DNA from 3 places in the Kribbella sp. genome. Region 3 is predicted to be linked to each of the others. Evidence: riboswitches for the same ligand, from Rfam matches in the RefSeq annotation. Region 3 holds a riboswitch; each other region holds the start of a gene.

Region 1 (12,934 bases), on a different contig from region 3:
CAGACGTAGTCGGGCTGCCGCGCGATCCGTCCAGCGCGCGTGGAACGTAGCCCACGAAGTCAGCATGAACAGGCTGAGCAGGACCCAGGACAAACCGACCGCCGGCGGATCCACCGCCCACCCGTTACGGGCAAAGTCGATCGTGATCCAGCCGAAGTAGATCGCCGATACGACGAAGGCCGTAAGGGCTAGTAGATCCGACATCGTGACAGTGGGGTACCGGCTGTAGGCGATGAGCTCCATCGCTCGTCGGCCCATGTCCTCCCGAAGCGCCTCCTTGGCCTTCTCGGGCAGCGTTTCCACCACGGCCGCGTCGGCTCCAAGGTCTCGGCGGTGTCGGGCCACGCTTCGGATGCTCGGCCCGAGGAGCAGCCCAAGAAGCACCGTTACGACGGGGACGACGTACGGTGCCAGCTCCAGGAAACGACGCATACCTGATCTTCCATGATGTATGTGATCCGCGCCGATCAACTTCGGCGGGAACTCGCCACCCCTAGGGGCGGTCCTCATGCGTCTCGTAGAGGAACGTCCCGAGTGTGGTGGCACTGCCGACCGCGAGCCGCGCGTGTCGCGCAGTAAGGCGGTATCGCGCCTGTGAGACGGACTTTCCGTGCCCGCTCCCGTGGGCATTGCGTAGCTCAGCAGTGCCCTGGACGAGCGACGCGAGGTTCATCAGCATCCGCTTGATGGTTTCCGCTCCGCTCGCCGTCGCGGCGATGTCACTCGGCGTCAGTTGCAAGACCTGCGTCGTCTTGCGGACGAGTGCCGTCAGTTTGTCGTTCTTGCTGTACTGCTCGTTCCGTTCTTCGAGGATCGTCTTGCAGATGCTCTCCACGAACTCCTTCGCCGTGCCGATCGCCAGGTCAGGGTCTGTATCAACGGCACCCTCCATCCGGGTGACCTGCTGCGAGATGTACTCGGCGTCAAGGCGCGCAGCCACTTCATGCGCGAATGCGACACCGAGGCCACCCCCGCTTCCAACGCGCGCCGGAGCGTACACCGGGCGGCCCGAGATCGCCGATTGTGCCTTGAGCATCCAACCGTCTGGCGCCAGTAGGCCGTTTAGATCGGTGACGATCTCTGCCGCCCGATCAGTGTCAGGCTGTACCAGCGGATGCACCACCTGGGCAAGGAAACCCAGCAGGATCTCGTCTGGCCCGCTCGCCAGGTCGAAGCGTGAGTCGGTGAAGATCCAGTCATCCTCCCAGTCGTAGTTGTTCTCGCGATGCTGGACGATGTCGCGCTCGGCCGTCGTGTACCGCGCGTCGGTCGAAGGCAGGGCCTTCAAGTCATACAGGCGGGCTAGGAAGGCGATCTCGCTCAGCCGACCCCACCACGGAACGCCGGCGGTCCGGAGATAGTCGAACAGGTCGCGGCGGGTGATATGACTAATCCGCCTCGACCGATCGGCGGACTCTTCGAATGGGTCGTGGAGGCGTGCCATGTGTGGAGCGTAGGCCGCAGTGCGGTCGACGTAAAACGAGATCGGACGGGCGCCGGCCGGTGGAACGGATGGTTTGCCGGGTCAGCCGACGAGCTGGTCCGGTACCTCGATCGGCGGACGCCCGGAGTGCCGCCGGGTCCACGCAAAACGTGGCATTCACGCCAGTGAGAGTAGCTCGTCGAGCAGGGCCATTCGCGACCTCGCAGCACCATGACCTCGGCCTGCGCTGGCTATGAGTCTGGACCCCGGTGACCTGGCGCCCGACATCCCTGAGAAGACTATCGCCCGACTCAGGCCCATGTTGGCCGACTTGCAAGAGTCCGGGTCGATTTCTGCGTCGATCAGGTACGTGCCGTGGCCCAGACAGCTCAGGCATGCGGTGCGTGGCCACTGGGGTTCCTTGACGCGACCGGCAAGAAGCCTGCCGAGATCTGCGCGGCGCGCCCGTCAGTCAGTCTCGTCGGACTTATTCGCTGACTCGATTGCAGCGAGAAGCTGTCGGTCCTCCCTGCTCAAGCGCCTCGGTTCTTTCGGGATGCCAAGTTCGGTCCGAACCGCTCGTTCAAAGTCAAAACGGACACTCAGAAGATGCTCAGCAGTGGGGAATGCTGCGTCTTCAGGGTCGAACACAACGCACATCTCAAGAACCGTTGCCACTGCCACTGCGGCTTCGCGGGTGCTTGGCGAGCTGAGGAGGTCGATGTCGAGCATGCAGGCGTCTGCCTCGTTCATTGCGAGCACGAACCGTCTGTCGTCTAGGTCCTCCGACTCCGTAGCTCCCGCGTAAATCGAAGAAGCCTGGCGGGCGGACTTACTCAACGCGCGGTATGCGTCAAGTCTCTTCTCGTGCCACCGGCGCCGATCATCCGCCTTCTGTTTCGCGACGTAGAGCCCCAGGAGCACGAACTGAGCGACGACCACGCCGACGAGCGGTACCCAGTTCTCCATCTCGGAAGGCTAGTCGAGAACGCCAGGATTCGCCCGGCCGTACGCCCATCTGTCGACGTTGGTCAACCCGCCTGCTTGGCTCCCTGCCGAGTTGACCTCTTATGGATCAAGGGCGCGCCTCCGGCGCGCCAGGCCGGGCACGCCCTCCGGGGCAGGTGTGGGCGATCTGCTGCACACTTCCGCTATGGCAGATTTTACGCTAGCGAACGCGCTCATGAGTGCTGGCATTGCTGCGCTCACAACCCTTGGCGTCGAGTTTGCCGCGAAGCCTGCCCTCGAGGCTCGCAAGGAGCGGATCCTTCACGGGCACCGGAACCGGAGGGACATAGCGCAAAAGCTGGTGGCACTTGAGACGAAGATAACTGAGGCGCCAGTCCACATCATCACGCGAGGTGTCGGTGATGTGCTTCCGGAGTTGGTTGAAGCCAACGACGCGTTGAGTAGCGATCGGGTATGGATCCGCGCGCATTGCCCACCTGCGATCATCGATCTCTTTGAAGAAGACTATGTCGCCAGGAATGCGTTGTTTTCCGGCACGTTGATATTGCACGCCACGTTCATGCGGAATCCCCTCATGCAGGAGCCGCCTGCAGAACGGCGCGAGCTGGAGCAGTACATGTTGCAGGCAATTTGGGGATCTTGGGGGCACTATCTCGCCAGATCCTCCAACGTCCCTATCCGCTACCTCCGCACATCAAGCGGTCACGTCATCAAGCTACGGAGGTTGGAGGGAGCTGCAAAGGGGGTTCTATCTCGAAGAGTGTCGGTCGATGCTCAGTTGGCAGCTGCAGCGGCAGCAGCAGCCGCGCGAGCAAGTAGCAGCGCGAAGGCACAGGGTGCGGCGTCACAACGTTCGTAGGGTCTCGTGATGAGATCGGCAGCGGCCGGGCATTGAGCGATTAGCGGGCGATTACGAGGGGGCGGCTGGGGCCAAATGGGGTCACTCGGCGGCCACCGGCTTACGGCCAAGGCCAAGTGGCAGGCGGGGTGGAGACCGGTCTTCCAAACTGGTGATGCGGCGTTCGTCTGGAAGCCATCAGTGGGACGGGCAGCTGTGGCGATGGTACCTAGCGCGGCCAGTACTTCGGCGGTTCGCGCCGAGGGTCGGTCATGGTGAATCGCGACTTCAGGCTTGGATCGAGGCCCTTGATTGCGATCAGTCGCTGACTGTCGACGGATTCCAACTCCTGCATGATCAACGGCATCGCGGCCACGATTGCCGCCAGGGCTAGACCGAGTCCGACCAGGCCCCTTCTTCGCTGGCGGAAGGTGACGTGGTGGAACCCGCTCTTCTTGATGGCTGTCATCTCGTTGGAATCGTTCAACTGGTTTCGATCGTTCGTCACGATGACGTCGAACCCCGCGCGGGCGGCATCGGCCAGGACGGACTTGTCTTTCTTCCCTGACCAGTTGAGGCCGTGGATGTGGTCGACCCGATGTGTCGGTAGGAGATGCCTCAGCACTGCGAGTGCCTGGATGGGGACATCCTCATCCAGCAAAACGCGCATCAGGCTGCGTTGCCCCGACGGGCGCTGTATTGCCGCACGTACCTCGCGAACTCAACAGCGTCACTAGCTGCGGATGCGCTAACGGACGGGTAGTACTCGGAGATCGACTCAGGCGGCACGCCATCTTCGACGAGGTCGGCGACGAGCTCGAATGGAACCCTCGTCCCATCGACGACGGGGTGTCCGCCAAGGATCTCGGGGTTGACGGCGATGGCCGGTTCCGGGTGACGCAGGTCTGGAACTGTGACCTGACCGACCGCGAACGGGCGCAGCACGTCAGCCATCACAACAGTCACTTGCTGACCGGGGCGGTGAACAAGGTCAATCGCCTCGACCTCACTCCGGACGAGCACCGCGCTTCTACCGTCGGCCACAAGCCGGTACTGAGACAGGTGCCCTGTCTCGCCAAGGTCCTTTAGGGTGCCTAGCGCGAACCTGACTTTCTGGAGCGAGAGTCGGTTCCGGAGGTAGGCACAGGTGCGCAGCGCAACAACATCGCGGAAGGAGTACAGGATTGGCCGCTCGGCGGAGATCTCCGGTACCAGAACTGGCTGGCCGTTCTCGGCGGCTTTGCGCCAATAGGCGAGCTGACGCACAGTCGCGCCTGACAGTGCGGCCGCCATCTCCGAGCTATACGACACGTGCCCCCCTCTCCCTCTTCCATGTTATCGGAACGCAATGGTTGCTGGCAGATACTACGCGTCGTCCTATGGGCGAAGTCGGATGCGACTTGCAAGCGGCGTGGAGGCCCCCGCGAGGCCGCCGAAGATCCTTGGACAGCCGTCAACGGCCCCCGATCACTGAGCATGATCAGCGCCCAGGATCGGGAGTTGTTGGCGCGGCGAGGCTCACTGGACCCGACTCGCAATGAGCAGGTCGGTCAGCGGCTTGCCAACAAGCTTCCTCGGATCGGACCGACCGACCCTGGACAATCCGTTGGATTGGCGCGTGCGTCCAGGCGTTCAGTGGTCAGCGGTGGACGCTCAGAACTATCCGGCCGGGGCACGTGGGCGCCTCAAAGCGAACGTCGGCAGGGATTGCACTTCTTCATGCCGGGATCTGCAACCGACCTCCGTCGTGGTGTCCGGCGTGTCGGTAGCGTGGAGCCATTCGTGGAGCGAACTGCTCCACACGGATGAGAAAATCGGGCATCGGAGATAGGTTCCTTGCAACGAACCACGCCTGAATACAGCAGATGTGACGGTGACCTTCCTCCTCGTAATGAGAAGGTCATCGGTTCGATTCCGATAGGCGGCTCCACCCAAACCCCCAGGTCAGAGGCCAGTTCCTCCGCCCGGGGGTCTCAGTCGAGGGCCTGTGCGATCTCCCACAGGTTGCCTGCCGGGTCTGCGAAGGCCGCGGTGCGCCTGCCCCACGGGCGGTCGATCGGGCCGTTCAGCAGGGTGACGCCATGCGCCTGTAGCTCCGCGGCGGCCGCGTCAGCGTCGTCGACTCGGACCGTGTAGAGCGCCCGCCCACCGGCAGTCGGCGCGGCGACCGCATTCGGCTCGATCAAGGTGGGTGCTTCGCCGACCGTGATCAGGTTGAGCATCAGGTTGCGGAGCCTGAGCAAGGCCGAGTCGGCGTCCTCGAAGATCACCTCGAGACCGAACACGTCGAGGTAGAACTTCTTGCAAGCCGCTACGTCCTCGACGAACAAAGTGATGACCTCGAGCTCGTCGAGGCCTTTGATCGGGCTGGTCTTCGTCATGCTGCTCTCCTGCTGCGTTGGGGCCGCTCACCGGCCGCGAGTCTTCGATGACGACATCGAGACCCCACGACGGATCTCGACATTCTCGCCAAACTTCTCGGCGTCTGACAGCTCTACTGGGCGAGAACTCATGGCTTCAGCATCCCGAACCGGCGGCATAGTGAGGCGTCGGAGCCAAGCCAAGCGGCTCGGGCAACGGCGCCCCAATCGCGGTAGGGAGCCCGACGCCGCCCAGGCCGAGGCCAACTGATTCGCCGTACTCCGGAAGTTCGCTCCAGCACGCTGCTGGGGCGGGCTTCTGTTTGCAGCAACCTGCAACTTTGTTGCCATTCGCAAGTCTCATGCTGAAGAATGCGCTGGCTGGGCCGTGGGGGAACATGGCCCTCTTCTTGTGTGGGGACCTCGATGAAGCGCGTTTCTGTACCTCTGCTTGCCGGTGCGCTGCTCACCGCCATGCCGACCACCGCGGCCTCCTCACCGTCATCCGAGAGGCAATCCGCATGAAGAAGCTCCCTGTCCTTGCCCTGGCCGGTGGTCTGGCGCTCTCCGGAGCCATCACGACCACCGCCTCGGCCGCCGAACCGGCGCCGACCAACGTCTCCGTCCAGTGGGCCGACGACGACCTCACGACGGTGCGGCTGAGCTGGGACGAGACGTCGCCGCAGCCGAACGAGATCGTGCTGTACAACAACCAGGACACCCCGCTCAGGCAGACCTGGATCCCGGCCGACGCCCCGAACCAGCTGGACGTCCCGAAGTCGACGATCGACGCGGGGTACACCAATCTGCAGTTCGCGGTCGCCGTCGGCACCCAGGGCGACCGGACTAGTCCGTTGACCGGCTCACCGCGCTTCGACTCGAGCCTCCCCGGCGCCCCTGAACTGGTCGTCGCGATCCCGTCGGGCACCAGCACGCTGAGCGCCGAGTGGAAGGCCGGCCCGGACCCCGCGGACCTGACCCCCAACGATCCGCTGGACCGGACTCTGCCGCCGCTTTTCTCGGCGAGCTACACCGTCGGTGACCAGCCGCCGTTCCCTGTCGGCCCGCTCGAGCAGAGCGGCACCCGGACTGCCTTCACCGCCGACACCCCCGCCTTCACCTTCTCCGTTGCCGACCGCAACGAATGGGGCCAGACGACCGCCAAGCTCGTCGACGCCGCCGCCAGCGCGCCCACGCTGAACGTGCCGCCGTGGGTCGTCTACGACAACCTGCTCGACCTCACCGGCAAGCTGGTGGGCACCGATGCCCGCACCGTGAACCTCCAGGCCCGCAACAGCCCGACCAGCCCCTGGTACGTCGTCACATCGCGCCTGAACACCACCGGCTCGTACATGTACACCTTCCAGCACACGCCGTCCCGCCAGTACCGCGTCGAGGTCCCGAACCGGTCCTCGGGCAACCGCGTCTGGTACGGCGGCTACAGCCCCATCGGCACGAACAACGTCCAGCACAAGGTGAACGCCTCGTTCCCCACCCCGACCGTCAAGCGCGGCGAGACAGCCCGGGCGACGCTCGGCGTCCTCCCCGGCCACAACGGCACGGCCACCCTCCAGCGCTACGTCGGAACGGCGTGGACCACGGTCGGCGCGGTCCAGTTCACCAACGGCCTCGGCAACGGCTACGTCCGCAGCACCACCCCCGGCCGCGTCTCCTACCGCTACTACGTGCCCACCGCAACAGTCGCCGGCGGCACCTACCAGGCGGCGTACTCCCCGACCTTCGTCCTCACCACGACCTGATACGGATTCCATGAAGATCATCTCCGCCCTGGCTGTTGCCGCTGGCTTGACCGCCTCCCTGCTCACCGCGCTTCCGGCGTACGCCGTCGATGAAGCGCCGACCAACCTCAAGCTCAGCTGGAAAGCCCCCGGGTCCGAGTCGATCGTGGTGAGCTGGGACGAGGCCACGCCGGTCTCGAACGTGATCTCGCTGCGCAAGCGCGGGGAGACCGCTGTGTACAAGACCTGGACCACGACCGCCGATCAACCGAACTCGGTCGAGATCTGGAACGCCTGGCCCTCCGACTACGGTCAGAGGGTCGGGCGGGACGCACCGCTGGAGTTCGTCGTGTCCGCGGGCTCGCTCGGCCCGGAGGCGGCGTCGGCGGGTTTCGACGCGAACACCCCGCAGGTCCCGCAGCGGGTCTCCTCGACGCTGGCCGCCTCCGGCGCGATGACCGTGAAGTGGAGGTCGCCGACTTGGACCGACACCACACCGAACGACCCGCTGGACCTGAATCTGCCGGTGACGTTCCAGGTGACCTACGACCCCGCCAACTCGAGCTACTACGACGTCAAGATTGGTGGTCGGACCACAGCCACGCAGGTGACCTACACACTGCGGTCGGCGTACTCGCTGGCCGTGACCGCGTACAACGAATGGCACGACGTCACCACCAACAACATGCTGAGCGCCTACGGGACCAGCGTGACCGCGAAGGTCCCGGCCTGGGCGGTCTACAACCGCCAGTCGGCGGTGACCGGGACCTACACCCCGGCCTACGAGCAGCGACAGATCGTGCTGCAGGCCCGCAACACTTCGTCCAGCGCGTGGTACACGGTCAGTTCGGCCAAGTTCAGCAACGGCAAGTTCTCGTTCCCGTTCGGTACCGGGGGAAGCCGTCAGTACCGGGTCGTAGCGCCGGCGACCTGGTACGGCTCGTCGCTTGCCTACCAGGCGATCACCCCGACGACGTCGTCCACCACCCAGCTCGACGTGTTCGGCTTCTTCACCTCGCCGCAGGTCGGCACCTACGACCGGAACACTGCCGGCGTCTACATCTACCCGCAGGCGAACACGACCGCCACGCTGCAGCGCTGGACCGGCAACACCTGGACGACGGTCGGCCCGGTGCAGGTGAAGAACGGCACCGGCAAGGGCTACATCATCGCGCCCAAGGCCGGCCGGACGGCGTACCGGTACTACGTCCCCGCCACCATGTACGGCGGCGCCCGGTTCGCTGCGGCCTACACCAACACAATCGTGAACAACGTGATCCCGGGGATGGCCGGCCCGTGCCTGCCTTCGCAGGGCTGTACCTACTTGACCGGTCCTCACTGAAAGGCGTTGCTGTGCGCAAGAAGTGGACACCCCGTACCGTCGCGGCCTAGCCCGGCCGGCGTTTCGCCGCAGTTGGTGGCCGGAGGCAAGGTCACCCAGCTCGCCGACCCGCCGGATACGGCGAGGGAGCGGAGCTCAAGAACGTACTTGTAGATGGTGGCGCGGCTGACGCCGAGCAGCTTGGCGATCGAGGACACAGTGGCAGTACAGGTCCATCGTCATGGCCGCGGTGCAGGTGTGGCGTCTTGACCGATGCTGACGATAGGGCTCCGTTAGTGTTTCCGGCCTTCGCGCCATGCTCTCCGGTCGCGTGCTATCTGTGGAGATTCAGTGGCGATTGAAGGGGATACGGTGCGCGGGCCGATAGCGATTGTGGTTCTCGTAATCTGTGCTCTGATCGGTGTCGGCGGGGCACTGTTGGTCGTTCCGAAACGGATGACGAGGTTGCTCAACGACGCCTTCGTGATCGTCCCGAAGGTCGAGGGCGGTACCCGCTGGTGAGGCAGGCGATCGCGATGGCGGTCGGTGTGTTGCTGATCAGCTACGGGGTGATGATCGGCTGGGACTTCTTCGTGGCGGCGCGCTTCTTCGTGGACCCTGGATCGCGATGAGCCATCACAAGGTCAGAGGCGCAGCCGTGCCGCTGACGCCTGCCCCTACGAAGACCGGGATGTAGACGCCGGTCGGCCCTTGCGCCGCCGATCCAGACACACGCAGCCGTGCCACCAGGTCGTGGACCCGGAACACCAGCCAGCCCAGAGCTGCGCACTGGCACATCGTCCGGCGCAAGCGACCAACCGTCCCTCGATGACCCGTCAGGCAGGCCGATAGCTGAAGGATTCCGCCCGTTGAGGGAGCGGAAGTAGCGCCTCCGATACAGGTGCTGGGCGAGGAGCGTCACTGGGTAGGCGGCTCGCCAGAGTCCGCTCGCGGGTCGGGTCAGGGAGCGGATCGTCAGCCACACCGACCCGTCCGTTCGGCGATCCACAAGGAACGCCTCCGCCCCTCTCACCGGATGGCCTGCAAGCGTGCCGTAGGCGAATCATGAAATCCGGCCGAACCCGCCTGAAGATTGCCGCCGATCAAGGTCAGGCCTGACCCGTCATAGGTCAACATCCGCTCCGACAACACCGGTCGAGCCCTCAACATCATGGATACATGATGCGCAGAGAGCCCTGAACAGCCATCAACGGCTGTCGACTACTGGGCCCGCCCGACTCCGTCAAGGGAACCGTCGTACGCACCGCTGATCAGTCCCGGCGACCCTTCAGCCGGCGGCTAACCGCACGCTCGGCCTCCCGGGTCGCCTCGCGCTCGGCGAGCGCGTACCGCTTGTCCCAGGTCTTCTTGCCGCGGGCCAGGGCGATCTCGACCTTCGCCCGACCGTCCTTGAAGTAGAGGGTCACCGGGACGATCGTCAGCCCGCTCTCGTTGACCTTGCGCTCGATCTTGTCGATCTGGGCACGATGTAGCAGCAGTTTCCGCTTGCGGCGTGAGCCGTCGTTGAACCAGCGGGCCTGGGAGTACTGCGGGATGTGTACGCCGTGCAGCCAGATCTCCCGGTCCTCGACAGTGGCGAAGCCGCCGACCAGAGACGCCCGCCCGGCACGGAGCGCCTTCACCTCCATACCCTGCAACACGATCCCCGCCTCCCAGGACTCGCCCAGATGGTAGTCATGGGCAGCCTTGCGGTTGCGCGCGACCACGGGGTTGGCCTCAGTCTTCTTCACACCTTGATTCTGCCCCGACAACCCGACCAGCGCTCAGTCTGACTATCCAGGATCGCGATCAACTCGCTCTGCCAGGCGACTTCATCTGGATCGTTGCGACTGATGCGATCGAGGAGTCTGTCCGAGCGTCATCTCGCATCTCGCATCTCGTGTCCGCAAAGTCACACATGCCACTGCCTCGATCAAACGCTTCGTGGTCGCCTGGGATGTACCTGCGGGTCTGGGTCGATTAACGCGATTCCGCACCGGCCTCGGTGGTGCTAGCGTTTCGGTACAGGTCATGAGTGCCAGTGCGAAGCCCCGGCTTGCTGGTCGGCAACCCTCCGGTTTGCGGGTGGGGTGCTCCGGGTGAGGACCAGGCTCGGCACACGGGTGTTGAGCAAGCCGCGCACTGGAGGATTCATGCCGCTCGTCCCCGATCACGTAAGAGCCCGGTTTCCCAGCGGCCGATGCTCCTGGACAGGGGTGTTCTGATGACGTCTCTGCGGTTCCGTTCGGCGGGAGTCGATGACGCCGAGCAGATCGCGATGCTGCACGCTGACAGTTGGCGCAGGCACTATCGCGGTGCCTACGCTGACTCGTTCCTCGATGGCGACATCGCTGCCGACCGACGCGCGGTCTGGTCAGCGCGGCTAGCCTCACCCACCGACACTGGCACCGTGCTCGCCGAGCACGATGAGCGGCTGGTGGGCTTTGTCCACGTCGCGTTCGATGACGACCCGAGGTGGGGCAGCCTTGTCGACAACCTGCACGTCCACCACAGCCAGCGCCGTACAGGCATCGGCACCGAGCTTCTAGCCCGCGCCGCACGAGCCGTCACCGAACGGGCGACAGGCAACGCGTTGTACCTGTGGGTGTTGAAGCAGAACACCGCAGCGCAGCAGTTCTACCTCGTGTCGGGAGCCAGTTGCGTGGAGACGGCAACCGTCCCACCGCCCGGCGGAGACCCAACCCGCCTGAACGGCAGTCCCAGCTGCCTACGCATGGTCTGGCCCGACGCCTCCCGCCTAAGCCACTCCGCCGACGATCGCTGAGTCCCGGCTTCCGGCGTCAGCCAGCTGATGTGACCGCGGAACGGCAAGGGACCATCGAGACGTATCCCCGCAGTCTGCCTCACCGGTCGTCGCGCTCAGGAGCCTCGGCCGGCGGCCCCTCATCATTTCTCGACAAGAGGAACCATTCGGCGACGGGCCACCAGTGCCGGGTACTGAGTTCGACCCGTCCCCTCGACAGGGGTACCCAATGCCCCGGAGCGATTGGTTCGTGAGTTGAGGTCGCCGTGAAGACCGGAACATGGGCGTAGGGCGTGGGGTATTGGTAGGTCTCGTCGGGGGTGGGCACAACGTTGCGGACGTATCCCACGCAGCGCGTTGGCACCAGTCGACCAAAGAGGTCCTGGCTCAGGTCATCAAGTCCCACGGTCGAAGCGGTCCAGCCGTTGTCTCCTCCAAGGAACCGAGTCGGTAGGTCAAGCCCTTTCGTTACCTCGACGCAGAAGATCTCAGGCTCGCGACCAGCAACAACTCGAGTCAGCAGGAACCGAACGATGATCACTGGCTCCGGGCTTGCGGTGGAGTCGCACGCCCATACTTCTGCAGTGCTTCCGGGCGGTAGCCACGATGCGTCGGCAGTGCTTGCAACGAGTCGATCGCTGAAGGGCATCCCCGGATCCTACGGATCAGGAAGGTACGAGCAGGCGGCTGATTGCCTGGGAGATCGGGGTACGGGGCAGGTTGGGGAACTCGGCGCGCAAGGCGTCGTCGTGGCGGGTCGGCAGGTTGTCCATTGCTAATGCCGCGCGTGCTTGGCGGCCTAGTGCGGGGCGGACTCGGCCGATCGTGTTCGCCATCAGGTGCAGGATCGGGCGTGGTACTCGGCGGGGGTTACCGGGCCATCCTTGGTGCGCCATCACGAGTTTCGCGAGGTCCATCAGCGCGATCGGCTCGGGGCCGCAGATCTCCAGGACCCGGTTTCGTAGGGAGTCGTCGAGTACTGCCTGTTCGGTGAGCGCGGCCACGTCGTCGACGCTTACCCAGGAGACCGGGGCAGTGCCACGTCCGAAGATCAAGGGCCTGCCGGACGCGCCGGCTGTCTGAGTCAGGATGTCCGCCCAGGTCTCGACATACGCGTCTGATCTGACGATCGTCCACTTGCACGACCCGGCTCGCAGGCGCTGCTCGGCGGCGCACTTCATCCGGAAAAGTTCCATCGGGCTGTCGGCCGCGACGCCGACCGCCGAGACCAGTACGAACGAGGCCCCCCGTGCCTCCGCTGCCTCGATGAGGTTGATGTTGCCGTCCCGGTCAACGCTCTCCGGGGTGACGTCACCCGGGGCGACGAATCCTTGCACCGCCGCTACGACCACGTCGATCCCGTTCATGGCTTGGTCGAGGCCGGCCCGATCACGGACGTCACCGTGCACGACCTCGACTTTGTCCTCGAGCACTAGGACGGGAGTAGTCAGGCCACGGCTCAGCACCCGCACTCTGAGATCGCGGCGGCAGAGGTCGTTGGCGATCCGGCTTCCCAGGCG
Region 2 (4,310 bases), on a different contig from region 3:
CCGGCATGCCATGGCTGCCGAGCCACTCGAGTTCCTGGCCGATCAGGCGGGACACGTCGAGCTCGACCCCGCCCGGCAGCAGGCCGACCTGGAGGTGTCGCCCGCGCGGCCGCAACGATCGGAGCGCGTTCTGCACGATCTCGTTGGACCCCAGCGCATCCATCGTCACCTGGGCACCCCCGCCCGTCAGCTCGAGGATCGCATCCACGACCTCGTCGCCGGCGGTCGAGGGCGCGAGGACGGTGTCGGCGGCGCCGTACGACTTAGCGAGGGTAAGGGCCTCGGGGTTGGTATCGACGGCGATGACCCGGGCGCCGAGGGCGGCGGCGATCATGACCGCGGAGAGGCCTACGCCGCCGCAGCCGAAGATGACGACGGTCTCGTCCGCGGTGACCCGGCCGACCTGGCGGATAGCGCGGAACGACGTGGCGAAGCGGCAGCCGAGGCCTGCGGCCGTGTCGAAGTCGAGCGTGTCCGGCAGGCGAATGAGATTCACCTCGGCGAACGGCAGAGCGACGTACTCGGCGAAGGAACCCCAATAGTTGAAGCCGGGCTGGAGTTGGTTCGGGCAGACCTGCTGGTTGCCCTGCAGGCATTGCTCGCAGTTGCCGCAGGCACAGATGAACGGCGCCGTGACGCGATCCCCGACCTTCCAGCCAGTGACCCCGGGACCGATCGCGGCGATCGTGCCGGCGAGCTCGTGACCCGGTACGTGCGGCAGGACGATGTCGGAGTCATGCCCCTGCCAGCCGTGCCAGTCGCTCCGGCAAAGACCGGTGGCCTCGACCTCGAGGACGACACCACCGGCCTGCGGTTCGGGTGTGGCAACTTCCTGCACCGTGGGCAGGACGCCGTACTGCTCGATGACAATGGCACGCATCGGGCCATCCTCACCCAGACGACACAGTGAGAACTAGCCGCCCGCCACGGCCGGGATGATGGAGACCTGGCCGCCGTCCTTGATGGAGGTCTGCAGGCCTTCGGAGAAGCGGACGTCGTCATTGTCGACGTAGACGTTGACGAAGCGGCGCAGTTCGCCCGACTCGTCCAGGACGCGGCCCTTGATGCCCGGGTACGACGTGTCGAGCGACTCCAGCACCTCGCTCAGTGTCGATCCCTCGACGGAGACCTCGGACGCCCCCTGGGTGTAGGGCCGCAGGATGGTCGGGACGCGCACGCTCACACTCACTGCAGGCCTGCCTTCACGAAGGCGTCGTAGGACGCGGGGATGGTCACCTTGGGGCCGACCCGGTCGGCCACGGCGTCGAGCGTCTTCAGCCCGTCGCCGGAGTTGATGATCACCGTCTCGGCCTCGGGGTCGAGCTGACCGGTCTCGATCAGCTTCTTCAGCGTCGCGACCGTCACCCCGCCCGCGGTCTCGGTGAAGATGCCCTCGGTCCGGGCCAGCAACTGGATGCCCTCGATGACCTCTTCGTCGGACACGTCCTCGATCACCCCGCCGGTACGCCGGGCCACGTCCAGCACGTAGGGGCCGTCCGCGGGGTTACCGATCGCGAGCGACTTGGCGATGGTGTCCGGCTTGACCGGCTTGACCACGTCATGGCCGTCCCGGAACGCCTGCGCGACCGGGGAGCACCCCGTCGCCTGCGCGCCGTAGATCTTGTAGTCGGTCGCGTCGACCAGGCCCAGCTTGCCGAGCTCGGTGAAACCCTTGTCGATCTTGGTCAGCTGCGAACCCGAGGCGACCGGGATGACGACCTGCTGCGGGATCCGCCAGCCGAGCTGCTCGGCGATCTCGAAGGCCAGCGTCTTCGAACCCTCGGAGTAGTACGGGCGGACGTTGACGTTCACGAACGCCCAGCCCTCTTCCTCACCGGCGATCTCCGAGGCGAGCTTGTTGACGTCGTCATAGTTGCCTTCGACGGCGACCAGCGTCCCGCCGTACACGGCGGTGGTGATGATCTTGGGCCGCTCGAGGTCGTACGGGATGAAGACGACCGAGCGGATCCCGGCCCGCGCGGCCGCGGCGGCGACGGCGTTGGCCAGGTTGCCGGTGGAGGGGCAGGCGAAGACCTTCATGCCGAGCTCGCGGGTGGCGCTCAGGGCGGACGCGACGACGCGGTCCTTGAAGGAGTGGGTCGGGTTGCCCGAGTCGTCCTTCACCCAGAGCTTGCGCAGCCCCAGCGCGCGGGCCAGGTTGCCGGCGTCGATCAACCGGGTGTAGCCCGGCTCGGTGTTCGGGAAGCTGGCCACGTCGACGGGGACGGGCAGCAGCGGTTGGTAGCGCCAGATGTTCTTGGGTCCGGCTTCGATCTGCTCACGGGTGATGGCGGGGAACTCGTACCCAACCTCCAGGGGACCGAAGCACTCCATACAGGCATAGAACGGGCCGAGTTCCGACTTCGCGCCACAAGCGCGACAGCTCAGGTGCGTACCGTTGCCGAAGGCACCTTCACGGATGGTGTGGGTGGTTGGCGCGGTGCTCAGGCTCATGGCGGAGTTTCCCTCCTCATCTTCCCCGCACCGGATCTCGGCGCGGGACGGATTTGGCACCGGTCCGCCGCGAGCGCCTCCGAATCGAGGTCTCCACGGGGAGGGTTGCCGGGACTTCAACGGGCCGTATCCCTCAGTCCCTCTGGATGAGCACTGTCGAGGTTACCCAATCTGGTCCATATCGTGTCCTCCGTTCCCACTATCCGAGACAGCCGATCTCACCCCGAGCGGCACTAATCCTCCTCCCGGCGGAGGTCGAGCATCCGCATCAGTGGGGTCGCGGCGACGCCGTGGACGAGGACGCTCAGGACGACGGTGAATCCGACGGTTGCCCAGAGCCAGGGGAGGTCCGTGGTGAAGTCCGAACCGGCGTACGCGAGGTAGTAGACGGAACCGACACCCCTCACCCCGAAGGCGGCGGTCACCCAGCGCTCGGACCGTCTGAGTGGAGTCCTGGTCAGGGAGATCCAGGCGGTGAGCGGCCGGACGACCAGGATGAGGAGGAGGCCGATCGCTACGCCGGAGAAGGTGAGCGGACCGAGGAGGCCGCCGGTGATCGCGACGCCGAGCAGCAGGAGGATTCCCCAGGTCAGGATGTGTTCCAGCTGCTCGACGAAACCGTGCAGGTCCTCGTGGAACTCGTGACTGCGCTCGGCGGCCCGCAGCGAGAGAGCCGCGACGAACACAGCCACGAAGCCGTAGCCATGCAGCAGTTCGGTGAGGCCGTAGACCCCGAGTGTGATCGCCAGGGCTAGTACTGGCTCCCGCGAGTCGGCCAGCCGGAAACTGAACAGCGGCGCCGAGAACGCCATCTTGCCGAGCAGCCAGCCGGCACCGGCACCGATCGCGACACCGATGACGGTCTTGCCGATCAAATCCCATGCGAACCACTCCAGCGCCCAGTCGCCCACCGCGCCCTTGGTCGCGGCGAACACGGCGGCGTAGACGAACGGGAAGGCGAGCCCGTCGTTGAGACCGGCCTCCGAGGTGAGCGCGAAGCGAACCTCGTCGTCCTCCTCGGGCTCGGCCTCAGCGCCGGTGCTCGGTCCTTGCACCTGTACGTCGGACGCGAGCACGGGGTCGGTCGGGGCCAGAACCGCGCCAAGCAGGAGCGCTGTTGCCGGGGCAAGGCCGAGCAGCCACCCCGCGCCGGCGATCGCGGCGATACAAGCCGGCATGGCGACCAGGAGCAGCCGCCAGGTCACTGCCCAGCGCCGCCAGCCGATCGGGCGGTCGATCGCGAGACCGACACCCATCAGCGCGATGAGGATGGTGAGTTCGGCGAGGTGTTCGGTCAGTGCGGGTTCGGCGAGTGGGCTGAGGCGACTGCGGTCGACTGCAAGGCCGAGTAGTAGACCGGCGCCGAGGAAGGCGATGGGCGCGGAGACGGCGTACCGGCGTAGTAGTCGAGGCAACACCGCACCAAGCAGCAGGGCCAGCCCCGCCACCAGATACAGCCCGTCTCCGTCGATCCGCATCCATCGACCCTACGAGCAACCCCAACCGGTGTCAGCGGAGGCGGTGGGTGGCGCCGGGGGTGTGGGTGGGGAGGGATTTGCGGGGGCCATAGCGGGGGTGGGTGATGCCGGCCAGTTCGAGGAGGCGCTGGACGCGGAAGCGGTGGCCTCGGTAGGGCTCGATGAGTTCGGCGCACCCGTCGTCGTCGAGTTCTTCGCCGGTGAGGGCGTAGGAGACATTGCGGGACACGTGGTAGTCGGCGAAGGAGAAGGCATCCGCGTCACCGTGAGCCCGCTGTCTGACCTCGGCCGCAGTCCACACCCCGACACCCGGCAACGAGCGCAGCCGCCGTTCCACCTCGGCTCCGTCGGTCAGGTCCAACGTCCGCTCCAGGGCTT
Region 3 (5,530 bases):
GCCGCCTTGTCGGACAGCTCCCACTCCGCGATCAGCCCCTCGTACTCCGCTTGCGCGCGGCCGGCGTCGATGAGTTCGAAGTCCGCGTCCTTGCCCAGCGACGGATCGAAGACCGGCTCGGCCGGGTCGTCCGGCGTGAAGAGGATCCGGAACCAGATCCGCTCCACCTTGGTGAGATGCCGGATCAACCCGAGCAACGACAGGTTCGACGGCGGGGACGGCCGCTGGGCCAACTGCTCGGCGGCCAGCCCGCTGCACTTGTGCAGCAACGTGGCCCGGTAGAAGTCCAGCCACCCCGCCAACAGTTCGCGCTCCGGCGCCACGAGCGAACCGTCGGGCCGTTCCACCTCAGGTGCAGTCCAAGTCATCGCAGCATCATCACCGCCCCGGGGTCACAGGACCAACTGCGGCAGCCTGGACAGGCGGGGCCCACCCTGGCCTGGGGATGATGCAGAACGGATGACCGGCTGGGTCCTCGAAGACATTGCCGGACAGTTTGCGAGCGCCCAGAGCCAGGACAGCAGGTTCGGCCGCTGCCACGTCGTCGACCATCACGTCGAGATGGAACTGCTGCGGGTGGGCCGGATCGGGCCACCGAGGTCTCTGGTGGTCCGGAGCGAGTTGGAAAGCCAGCCCGGAACTGCTGCTGTTCGCGGCGACCACCACCCAGTCCTCACTCTCGTACGTGATCGGCAGGCCGGTGAGTTCCGAGTAGAACCGCGCAAGCACCGCGGGATCAGGGCAGTCGATCGCCACATGGTGAAGTCTTCCAATCATGCCGTCATCATCACCGCCGCTGGTGCCGGACAACAGGTCCCGCTGGATCACTCGGCGTACAAATACTTGAGGCCTTGCTTCAGGTAGGTGCGGGGATTCGTGTCGAGGTGGGTCACCCAGGCAGGGGCGGTCTCGCCTCGGAGCCAGGCGTAGCGGGCCAGCGCGTAGCCGTACATCGGCTCGGTGAGGTAGCCGAGCCGGCTGGTCTGATAGCTCCGGTCCGACTGGCGGAACTCGAAGGCAGCGTTCGCGTTGAAGACGCCCATCCCGAAGAACACCGTGAACAGATCGGTCAGCGGCTCACCGTCCCGCCGCTCCCGATCGATCCGCTCCTCGCCCAGCAACCGTTCGTGGCCGAGTTCGTGCGCGATCGTCGCCACCAGCCCGACCGGCTCCCGCGCCTGCCCCAGGTGCACAGTGATGACGGTCAGCCCGTCGCGGGTCTGCCAATGTCCCGCCGCCCGCCGATGCCGATACTCCAGCGAGACGGAATCCAGCAGCTCCTCACCCTCCTCGGGCTCGAACTCGAGCAGCACCCGATCGGCCGGCACCCCCAGCCGCGTGCAAACAGTCTCGAAGACAGCCCGTACGTCGTCCTCGGTGCCCGCGTAGTCCGCTGGGAAGAAGGAGATCTCCGGCAGCGCGACCGGCCCCCGCAGTACCGCGTCACCGAACTCGGAGACGAACCAGTCCAGCGACTCTTCGATCCAGAGCTGTTCCTCCGACCGCACCGGGCACTTTGCCCTGCTCCACCACATCCGGACCACCCCCTCCCGAGACCGCACCTGGCGACTAGGACGCGCTCCCGCCTGCAAATGGTTGCCTGTCTCAGGATGTGTAGCGGAGTCTCACGAAGTGGGATTGCTGCTGGCGCATCTACCGGGCCTTTGGTTACCGTCTTCAGCAGGTCATGAGTGTCAGCGTCAAGCCCCGGCTCGCTGGCCGGCAACCCTCCTCCGCGGTGGGGTGCCCCGGGTGAGGACCCGGCCGTTCGGAACACCCCGATCGGCAAGCGCGGACCACCGGGAGCAAACCATGTCGATCCTCTCCATCCTCGAGCCTGCCAACACGAGCACCGCTCGGCCGACCATCGCCCGGCTCACCACCGGCAACATCCCCGCCACGGTCGGGTCGGACCTGTTGGTGCCGCTGGCCGACGGCCGGGTGACGGACTACGCGAACTTCGACCATGGAGCCAGCGCGCCCTGTCTGGAGTCGGTGCGAGCTGCCGTCGAGGCCGCGCTGCCGTCGTACGCGTCGGTGCATCGCGGCAACGGGTACGCGTCCCGGATCACCACCCAGTGGTACGAGCGGGCCCGCCGCGAGGTGCACACCTTCGTCGGCGCCAGCACGGATGACCAGGTGATCTTCACCCGGCAGACCACCGACGCCCTGAACCTCCTGGCCCGCGCGGTACCGGCCGACGCCACGGTGATCGTGTTCGAGTCCGAGCACCACGCTGCCCTACTCCCCTGGCCGACCGAGCGCACCATCCGTCTGGCCGCGCCGACGTCGACCACAGCCGCAGTCACGGCAGTCGCCGACGCACTGCGCACCGCACCGGAGGGACCGCGCCTGGTCGTAGTCACCGGCGCCTCCAACGTGACCGGCGAGATCTTCCCGATCGCCGAGATCGCCGCAGTAGCCAAGGCTCACGGCGCCCGCGTCTGCCTGGACGCCGCACAACTCGCACCGCACCGCGTGGTCGACATCGCCCAACTGAACGTCGACTGGGTCGCCCTGTCGGGCCACAAGCTCTACGCCCCGTACGGCGCGGGCGCGCTGATCGGCCGCGCCGACTGGCTCAACGCAGCTGACCCGTACCTCTACGGCGGCGGCGCAACCGCCTCTGTCACCGGCGACGAGACCGTGTGGAACCAGGGCCCCGCCCGGCACGAGGGTGGCTCCCCCAACGTCATCGGCGCGATCGCCCTGGCCGCGGCGTGTGCAGCGATCACCAAGCACCGCGAGGCGATCGAGCAGCACGAGCGCAGCCTGCTTGCCCGGCTCCGCACCGGACTGGCCCAGCTCCCCGGCGTGAACACCTACTCGCTGTTCGGCGAAGAGGCGGACCGCGTCGGCACGGTCTGCTTCACCATCGAGGGCTTGAGCTCGACCCTTGCCTCCGCGGCGCTGTCAGCGGAGTACGGCATCGGCGTGCGGGACGGCAAGTTCTGCGCGCACCCGCTGGTCGGCCGCCTGCTCGCAGACTCCCCCGAGCACGGCACCGCCATCCGCGCCAGCCTTGGCCTCGGTACTACGCGCGAACACGTCGACCGCCTGGTCGCCGCAGTCCGCACCCTGGCCACCAACGGCCTCACCTCGGAGTACGAGGAGTCCACCCACGGCTGCCAGCCCGCCAACGACCCCCGCGACCTCGAGGCCCCTCACATCTGGTGAACCTCAGCCCACAGGGTTCAGCCCTGTGTGGTGAGCGGCGAACGCCAGGAGGTCGGCCCATTCGGAGGCGACCATGGCGGCGGGTTTGCCGAAACCGTGGCCGGTGTTGACCTCGATGCGGGTCAGGACCGGCGATGCACCGGCCTGAACGTGTTGCAGGCTCGCCATGAACTTGTGGCTGTGGAGCGGGACCACGCGGTCGTCGTGATCACCGGTGACCACCAGCGTCGCCGGGTACGACGTACCGGGCCGCAGGTTGTGCAGCGGGGAGTAGGCCAGCAGGTCCTCGAACTGGTCGGGGTCGTCGGGCAGCCCGAAGTCCGAGGCCCAGGCGGCTCCGACGGTGAAGAGATGGAAGCGCAGCATGTCCATCACGCCGACCCCCGGCAGCGCCACCGCGAAGAGGTCCGGCCGCTGCGTCATCACCGCGCCGACCAGCAGCCCACCGTTGCTGCGGCCGTGGATCGCCAGCTGCTGCGGGGTCGTCACCTTGTTCTCCTGCAGGTGCTCGGCCACGGCGATGAAGTCGTCGAACACGTTCTGCTTGTTCTTCAGCCGGCCCTCGTCGTGCCACGCGCTGCCGTACTCACCGCCGCCCCGCAGGTTGGTGATCACCAGCACTCCCCCGGCCGCAAGCCACGCAGGCCAGCCCGGCTTGTAATCCGGCAGGATCGGGATGTGGAAACCGCCGTATCCGTACATCAGGGTCGGCCGGGGCTGCTCGAAGTCCAGGTCGGCCCGGCTGATCAGGAAGTACGGCACCTCGCGGCCCGGCGCGATCCGCCGGGACACCGTGATCTCCGGCGAGGTGAACCCGCCCGCCCCGCCGGCGACCAGTTCCGGTAGCGCGCGGGATTCCCCAGAGGCGGCGGACACGACGTACGAGAGGGTCGGTTCGGTGGTCGAGGAGAGGCCGATGAAGAGCTCGTCGTGCTTGGTGCTCGCGGACACGTCGACCACTCCGCCGCCGGGAAGCGGTACCGGCCTGGCGTTGCCGCCATCGAGGTCGTACAAGGTCAGGACCGGCTGCGCGTCGATCAGCGCCAGCGTGGCGAGGCCGGCCGACGTACCGAAGACGGTCTGCAACGCGCCCGCGCCCTCGGGGATCAGGTCGGTGAACGTGCCGTCGAGGCCGCAGCTGACCACTCGGCCGCGCGGGGCGTCGCGGGTGGTGCGCAGTACCAGGCGATCGCCGGCCATCCGGACGAAGTGGTGCTCCGCCTCGAACTCGTCGATCAGCTTGATCGGCTCCCCCAGCCCGGTATCGACGATCGGGTAGACCCACAGGCGGGTGTCGCGGTCGGTGCCCTGGGTCAGGTGCACCACCACGTACCGGTCGTCGTCGGTGACCTCGGGCCCGATGAACAGCCGGTCGTCGTCCGGGAAGGTGACGATCAGTTCGTCCTCGGACTGCGGCCTGCCGAGCCGGTGCAACTTGAGCTGGGCGCCGCTCAACGGCTTGGTCTCCGTGCCCTCGCTCCGCCCACCGGCGGGGAAGTGCAGATACAGGTACGCCGAGGAGTCCGGCAGCCATGTGGCTACACAGAACTTGGCCTCGGTGACCACGTCGTCGAGCTCCGCGCCCGTGGCAATGTCCAGCAGCCGGAAGGTAAGCCAGTCGCTGCCGCTCTCGTTGATGGCATAAGCGAAGTACCGGCCGTCGGGACTGACGGTGTAGCTGCCGAGCGAGTCGGTGCCGTCGGCGGACAGCGTGTTCGGGTCGATCAGTACCCGGCCGCCATCCAGCAACTGCTCCAGCGACTCCGCGACGTAGATGACGTCCTGGGCCTGGGTGCCATCGTTGCGGCCGACGAAGAACCAGCCGGACTCCTGGGCAGGAACGCCTGCCCGCGGACGGGCCAGGATGGCCGACATCGTGCGCTGGAACCAGGCCCGCTCGGGGTAGGTCGAGAGCTCTGCCTCGGTGCCCTCGTTCTGGCGGCGGACCCAGTCCTTGGTCTCAGCGGAGTCGGCATCCTCCAGCCAGCGGTACGGGTCGGCGATCTCTCGTCCGTGCAGCGTCTCGACCAGATCGTCGCGACGGCTGTCCGGGTACTCAGCGGCGGTCATGGGCACAACGTAGTCGCCACGGGCAAAACAACCTCAGGGTGCAGGCGAGAGCTCGCCTGATCATTCGCCCCCTTTTCACCCTCGCCAACTGCCCACAGTGACGGCGATCCTCGATGGTGAAAAGGGGGCGAATGATCAGGCGGGCTTGCGGCGCGGTGGTTGGGGGTTTCTAGCCTGTACAGCGACTGGGCAGGGCGTGCACTTAAGAGGCCGGGTGCAGGTCCTTGGTCCAGAGGATCTTGCCGTACAGGTCGCGCAGGGAGGCGGTGAAGACCTCGCTGCG

Evidence for each region. Region 3 has a riboswitch for S-adenosylmethionine ahead of VFG33_RS13000 (aminotransferase class V-fold PLP-dependent enzyme). Riboswitches for the same ligand answer to the same signal wherever they lie in the genome.
Region 1: another riboswitch for S-adenosylmethionine. It lies ahead of VFG33_RS10785 (GNAT family N-acetyltransferase); the one in region 3 lies ahead of VFG33_RS13000 (aminotransferase class V-fold PLP-dependent enzyme).
Region 2: another riboswitch for S-adenosylmethionine. It lies ahead of thrC (threonine synthase); the one in region 3 lies ahead of VFG33_RS13000 (aminotransferase class V-fold PLP-dependent enzyme).

What each region holds. Positions count from the first base shown of each region.
Region 1 covers NZ_DASRXP010000214.1:4,552-17,485, forward strand. The annotation lists gene VFG33_RS10730 (hypothetical protein) at 1-432, opposite strand, end outside; gene VFG33_RS10735 (abortive infection family protein) at 494-1,444, opposite strand; gene VFG33_RS10740 (hypothetical protein) at 1,892-2,392, opposite strand; gene VFG33_RS10745 (hypothetical protein) at 2,577-3,251, shown strand; gene VFG33_RS10750 (DUF5615 family PIN-like protein) at 3,460-3,900, opposite strand; gene VFG33_RS10755 (DUF433 domain-containing protein) at 3,900-4,523, opposite strand; gene VFG33_RS10760 (VOC family protein) at 5,204-5,611, opposite strand; gene VFG33_RS10765 (hypothetical protein) at 6,112-7,350, shown strand; gene VFG33_RS10770 (hypothetical protein) at 7,361-8,671, shown strand; gene VFG33_RS10775 (HTH domain-containing protein) at 8,665-8,868, opposite strand; partial or broken gene VFG33_RS41245 (DUF1990 family protein) at 9,540-9,701, opposite strand; gene smpB (SsrA-binding protein SmpB) at 9,922-10,401, opposite strand; SAM riboswitch class IV at 10,678-10,793, shown strand; gene VFG33_RS10785 (GNAT family N-acetyltransferase) at 10,875-11,435, shown strand; gene VFG33_RS10790 (SDR family oxidoreductase) at 12,080-12,934, opposite strand, start outside.
Region 2 covers NZ_DASRXP010000036.1:397-4,706, forward strand. The annotation lists gene VFG33_RS01795 (zinc-dependent alcohol dehydrogenase family protein) at 1-880, opposite strand, end outside; gene VFG33_RS01800 (ubiquitin-like small modifier protein 1) at 914-1,189, opposite strand; gene thrC (threonine synthase) at 1,186-2,454, opposite strand; SAM riboswitch class I at 2,468-2,607, opposite strand; gene VFG33_RS01810 (cation:proton antiporter) at 2,688-3,932, opposite strand; partial or broken gene VFG33_RS01815 (DNA glycosylase family protein) at 3,964-4,310, opposite strand, start outside.
Region 3 covers NZ_DASRXP010000260.1:367-5,896, reverse strand. The annotation lists gene VFG33_RS13015 (DinB family protein) at 1-368, opposite strand, end outside; gene VFG33_RS13010 (VOC family protein) at 379-777, opposite strand; gene VFG33_RS13005 (hypothetical protein) at 825-1,508, opposite strand; SAM riboswitch class IV at 1,684-1,798, shown strand; gene VFG33_RS13000 (aminotransferase class V-fold PLP-dependent enzyme) at 1,813-3,177, shown strand; gene VFG33_RS12995 (prolyl oligopeptidase family serine peptidase) at 3,181-5,247, opposite strand; partial or broken gene VFG33_RS12990 (alkaline phosphatase D family protein) at 5,450-5,530, opposite strand, start outside.